2 regions of the Lactobacillus intestinalis genome follow, and region 1 is predicted to be linked to the other one. Evidence: predicted binding sites of a transcription regulator. Region 1 holds the regulator's gene; the other holds the start of a gene.
The links. The regulator NrdR, encoded in region 1, represses ribonucleotide reductase genes. The targets are predictions, from matches to a motif close to ACACNATATATNGTGT.

Region 2: pnuC (nicotinamide riboside transporter PnuC) is a predicted target of NrdR. The motif match lies at 1,313-1,328, and genes of this name have one in related genera.

The regions. Positions count from the first base shown of each region.
Region 1 covers NZ_CP072983.1:606,978-610,185, forward strand. Annotated here, with positions in the region: gene mutM (bifunctional DNA-formamidopyrimidine glycosylase/DNA-(apurinic or apyrimidinic site) lyase) at 1-553, shown strand, start outside; gene coaE (dephospho-CoA kinase) at 550-1,152, shown strand; gene nrdR (transcriptional regulator NrdR) at 1,155-1,622, shown strand; gene KBW87_RS02760 (DnaD domain protein) at 1,625-2,986, shown strand; gene dnaI (primosomal protein DnaI) at 2,996-3,208, shown strand, end outside.
Region 2 covers NZ_CP072983.1:1,424,196-1,427,403, forward strand. Annotated here, with positions in the region: gene pepT (peptidase T) at 1-451, opposite strand, end outside; gene pnuC (nicotinamide riboside transporter PnuC) at 538-1,281, opposite strand; gene KBW87_RS06785 (PAS domain-containing protein) at 1,465-2,211, opposite strand; gene KBW87_RS06790 (ATP-binding cassette domain-containing protein) at 2,331-3,208, opposite strand, start outside.

The DNA of each region.
Region 1 (3,208 bases):
TCATGTTCAATTTGAATTCACTGATCATACTGCACTTAGATATAATGATGTTCGTAAATTCGGCCGAATGCAGCTTATTTTAACCGGAAGTGAAAAGACAGCAACTGCAATTGGAAGATTGGGCGTAGAGCCAAATTCAGCTGATTTTACTGATCAATATTTTATTTCTAAACTCAAAACAAAGAAAAAGAATATTAAAAATACTCTGCTAGATCAAACGATTGTAGCAGGACTTGGAAATATATATGTGGATGAGGTTTTATGGCAAGCAAAGATTCATCCGCTTAGTGTTTCAAGGGCTATTCCTGCAGACAAAGTAAAAGAACTACGTAAAAATATTAATCATACGATTAAATGGGCAACTGAATTGCATGGAACCACAGTCCATACTTATCTTGATGCTAATGGAAACTATGGCGGTTTTCAAGATAAGCTTAAAGTATATGGTCATAGTGGCGAAGAATGTCCTAGATGTAATACAATATTAGAAAAAATCAAAGTAAATGGGCGAGGAACAACATTTTGCCCGCATTGTCAGGTGATATATAAATGACACTTGTGTTAGGTTTAACCGGCGGAATTGCGACTGGTAAAAGTACTGCTGATAAATTTTTTGAGGAAAAAAATATTCCAATTGTGGACTGTGATGAGATAGCCCACAACATCATGAATGTTAATAAGCCGGCTTGGAAAGATATTAAAGAGGTTTTTGGTGATGAATATTTAAATGAAGATCAAACCATTAATCGAAAAAAGTTGGGCAAATTAGTGTTTAATGATCCCACAAAAATGAAAATTTTGAATGAAATTACTCATCCGCGGATTTTTCAAGAAATGGAATCACAAATCGCACAATATAAATCTGAAGGCTATTCTTTGATTATCGTCGATGCCCCAGTTTTGTTTGAATCTCATAGTGAAAAATATTATAACGAAACTTTAGTAATTAGTTTGCCTCAAGACCTACAGCTTAAACGATTAATGGCACGAAATAATTTGACTAAAGAAGAAGCTCTTAGTAGAATTAACAGTCAAATGTCATTAAAAGAAAAAGAAGCTAGAGCCACGTATGTGATTGAAAATACTGGTTCTGTAGAAGATTTATATAAAAAATTGAATGAGTTATTAACGAAAATTAAGTATGAGGTTTAATTATGGAATGTCCAAATTGTCATCAAAATGCTTCACGCGTTATTGATTCTCGTCCAAGCGATGAAAATCGAGCTATTAGACGTCGCCGAGAATGTGAAAATTGTGGCTTTCGTTTTACTACATTTGAAAGAATTGAAACTGCACCATTACTTGTTATTAAGAATGATGGAACGCTTGAGCCATTTAGTCGTAAGAAGATTTTGCATGGGGTCATGGCTGCTTGTCAAAAGAGACCAATTACTAGTCAACAATTTGAGCAGTTGGTGGACCATGTTGAAAATAAAGTTCGTAAGCAAGGTGTTAGTGAAATTTCATCTAAGAAAATTGGTCAATTTGTCATGGATGAATTAGCTGACATCGATGATGTAGCCTATATTCGTTTTGCTTCTATCTATCGTGAATTTAAAGATATGTCTAGCTTTATGAAGACGATGGAAGATATGATGGCAAAGCGTGAGAAAGGAAATTAGAGATGTTTGAAACATCTAATCCTAAGCAGCCATTTTACGTTGCTAACAAAATCAATTTGTTCCCAGGAGATATCAAGGTTTTGATTAAACTCTATCAGCCCATTGTTGGCGCCACGGCAGTTTCTTTATATCAAACTTTGATTCAGGATTATGATGCGTATGCAATAGTTTCAGATTCGCAGGGGATTTATTCTCTGCAGGAGGAACTAGATTGCAGTTTAAAAGACATGTTTTCTGCTTTGCATAAACTGGAAGCTGTCGGTTTAGTGAAGACGTATCTCGCTGATAGTATTATTAATAAAATTCTTATTTTTCAGTTGATGAATGTGCCTAGTGCACAAGAATTCTTTTCAACTGCGCTTTTAGCGAGTCTTTTAAAAGAAAAAATAGGGGCAATTAAGTTTCATGCTTTAAGTCATGCTTTTGCTAAGGAACTTAAACGAGCTCAAAAACCCATTAAAGATGCACAAGATGTTTCTGCATCTTTTTTTGACGTCTTCCATCTATCACAAGCAGAAGCAATTACTCCATCTGATGATGTGAAAAAAGCTGCTAGTGAAAATACGGGTCAAAAAATTGTTCCAGCTCAAGTCAATGATCACAGTAATATTGATTGGGAATTTTTGAAACAACAATTTGAAATGTATCAAATTCCGCCCGAGCAAGTAACTCTTCATCAACGTGAGATTGCATCTCTCATGACCACTTACAATTTGAACGAAAAAGAGTTTTCTGATAAAGCAATGTATGCCATGCGGGAAGCGCCAACCCAGTATGAGTTGAATATGCAGCTGATTGAAGAGAAGATTGCAGAAGAATCTCAAAATGTGCGTTTTTTGGCTAATAAGGAAAACCCTAAAGAAGAAAAGCTGGATTTGAGCGGTTTATCTCACAATGAGCAAGAAATTGTTAAAAATGCGATGAATCTATCGCCCTATGACTTTTTGCATAAGGTTAAAAAGCAGTATGGAGGGCAAGTTTATTCCAGTGAAAGCTATACTGTTAATGTGATTAATAGAAAATATCACTTACCTGTATCTGTTTTAAATATGGTTGTCTATACTTGCTTAACTTATAATTCGGTTGTGTCGTACAATTTAGCTAAGAGAATTGCAGAGGATTGGACTGAAAATCAAGTTGGGGATGCCGTAACTGCCTTAAAGCGGATTAATGCGCGCAAGCAAGATAACCATAAGGAACCGCTGATTAAGACGCAAGAGACTAAGAAAACATCTTATGGTAAGAAGCGAGTTGAAGAAGGAACTGATTGGAGTAAGAAGAAAGCTAAGGTTAATAAATCAGTTAGTGCTGAAGAACTAAGAAATTTCTTTAAGAATTTTGAAGAACAAAATGGCATGAAGTAGGTGATAAAAATGGAGCCAATTGGTGATACTCTCAAAAAAATAGTAAAAAAACGAAATTTTGGAGCTTCTTTGCAAGAGATTCAAAATGAGGTTTTACATGATAAAGATGTTCGTGAATTTTTAGCAGCTCATAAAGATAAACTGAATAAAAAAATTGTAGAAACAAGTTTTGCTAATTTATATGAATATTATTCCCAAAAACAAAAATCTGATCATGTAATG
Region 2 (3,208 bases), 820 kb from region 1:
CCGCAATTCCTGCTTTATCATCGGCCCCTAGTAATGTATTACCTGAAGCAGTGATCAAAGTTTGTCCGATTACTTTTTTCAAAGAAGGAAATTCTGTGGCAGATAAAGTATACCCATGACCTAATACAATATCTTGACCATCGTAATTTTCAAAAATCTGTGGTTGAATATTGTCCGCATTAAAATCCGCAGTATCAACATGCGCTACAAAACCAATTGGGGCAAGCTCCTCCTTAATATTGGCAGCAATTTTACCAACCGTGTAAGCATCCTTTTCAGAATATGAAACTTCTACTAAGCCTAACTTTTTCAATTCAGAAACTAACTCTTTGAGTAACTTTACTTGACCCTTTGTAGTTGGTATTGCATTGCTATTTTCATCAGAGCGAGTATTCATCTTTGCATACTGGATAAACTTATTCTTTATATAATCAAAATCATAATCTACCATGTTCAGTCCTTCTTTCTTATTTTGAAATTATTTTAGCACAGAAAAAAAGCTACTGACCAAATACTCAGTAGCTAGAAAATCAAAAACTAATTTTTAATTTCTTTCAGACCTTCACGACGTCTTCCCATATTGAACCATGGTGAAACTGTAAATGCCAAAACATCATTAATTACATAAATAAGTGAGTTTATAGCCATCGCTAAGGTAGCATCACCTTCGGCATAAGTTACGCCCCAAAGAATTAATTGAAAAATACCACTAGCTGTCCACCAGAAGTATTGGTTGTTGTAACGCATAAAGCACATAATACCAGCAGTAAGAGAAATAGCAAAACTAATAGCATCAATCCATGGACGAGGATCATTAGTAAACTTACCAATCAAGTAACCACTAACTGCATAAACTGCTAAAGTACCAACGATAGCAATAACCCATTCTTTAGCTCCAAATTTTCGCAAGTGGTTCTTAGTATCATCATTCCATGACTTTACTGAAAGAATAACTGGCAAATCAAGAGTAGCAATATAAGCAATTTGTTCAAAAATTGATAAGTAGTTCTTAGCTTCAAGTCCTGCATAAATAAAACAAGCTGCAGAAATCAACCCAAGCCAACCATTGATTGCTTTAGTAGCGTTAATTGCGAGCACGCATAAAGTACCAAGTAAAGTACCAATAAAAGTGATAATAGTGACTGGTGTCATCTTTTGTTGAATTAAAAGTGCAAGTTGAAAGCCAAAAGCAAAAAACCAAAGCATGTAGTTTTGTACAGGCCAGCCTTTTAATTGATTAAAAAGCCAGACAAAATAATTCTCGTTGTTATCAGTATGCATAAAGTCTCCCCATTCCATTCTATGCTTCCGAACACTATATATTGTGTTTGAAGCGAACTTTTTTCTTAAAAACGACATTATCTAGTATAGTAGCCTGATTTTTTAAATACAAGAATTGACTTTTATTTTTATTTTGCTATGCAAAAAAAGAGCAGCTTTCGCCACCCTTTTTTAGAAAAAATATTAATGTTGTGATGCACTGGTTGTTGTATCAGGCTTTTCTTCTTTCTTTTCTTCTTCAGCTTCAGCTTTTGTCGAAGCACCAGTTTTTGCGTCTGGATCTGAATTGCGACGGTAAGTTGCACCAGTTGTTGCATCTGGATCTACGACTAATTTTTGACCAGTAGTCTCGCAGAAATATTTAACAAGTGGATATAAATCTTGAACCCATTCATAAATACCAGCGTAATTGCCCTTATCATCTTCAACACGCTTGTAATAATGCAAAACCAATTCTTTTAAATTACCTGTGGGAACTGGCATGTAGACATCATCATGACCATCTTGCTTGGTACGAAGCGCATGAACCACTTTTTTAGCTTCAGGAATCACATCTCCCACATTAGGGTGAACTGCACCCATAGTATCCCCAACTTGGTCAGGAGTACGTTTAGCCTTCATCTTATAATTAGGATTGGTTGGACGATTGTACCATAAAAATTGATTGTTATCATCAACAAAAGTTAATTCCCCAATAGTACTGCGAAGCATCCAGTTAAGTTGATCCACTGTCATTAACCCTGCATCTAGTTTTACATAGTCGCTACCTTCAGCTGCATGAACTTTTTTAGCTGCTTTTTCAAGCCAATCTGGATCATTTTTGTCAATTCCCTCAATTGTAGTACCAGCTTCGGACTTTCCTTCTGCCTTGAAATCTTCTTTCATATATTCATCGGGATTCATATCTTTAAGCCACTTAGGTTCTGCCATAATTAAAACTCCTTTGATAAACACAAACTTTGTACAAATCCATTGTATTATGTAAGCTGTTTCATAGCAAGGAAATAGCTAATTTAATTAATACAAGTATATTTATTTTATATAAAAAATCACATTTTTGTTTCTATGCGATGCTTATCCAAATGAACAATTTTATCAAACATCGATTTTTCTTTTTCTGAAATTTTATGGGCTACTTCAATAACAGCGATTTTTGGATTTTCAAGTAAAGTTTTATGAATTGCTAAGGATAAATTAGGATCTAACGCACTAGTAGCTTCATCAGCTAACAAAATTGGTCTTTGGGACAAAAGTGCGCGTGCAATCTCAACCCGCTGAATCTGTCCTCCAGATAAATTATTCCCACCTTCGCCGACATTGCTATCTAGGCCATGTTCTTTTACCAAATCTTCTAAGCCAGCTTCTTTAATTGCTGCTTGTAATTCTTTATCACTTACTTTTCTACCCAACGTGATATTAAAGCGCAAAGTATCATCAAACATAAATGGCTTTTGATTCACATAGGAATAAAAATTATGAGCCTTTTCCCAGTTGCCTGAAACATTTTTCCGATTGATGATAATCTCTCCATTTTTCGGCTTTTTTAATCCTAACATTAATCTTAAAAGGGTTGTTTTTCCCCAACCGCTTGGAGCCATCAAGAGAACCTTTTCACCAGGCTGAACATCCAAGTTTACATTTTCAAAAATCCGTTTTTTATCTTTATGCGTTACATAAGATAAATCCCGAATTTGCATCCCTTCAAAATCACCTGGAATATGCTTATTATGCTTAAACGTATAGTTGAGAGCCTTCTTAGTTTTTTCCCACATTGGAACTGTAGATTTAACTTGATTAAATTCATTAAAAAGCGTTACAACTGGCGTTATGAAGTTCATTGCCAAGTCAACCATCATTACCAGCGTTCCCACTTCTAATTGGCCTTGCATCATTAAAATACCGCCAATTGTACATGGAATTATAAAAC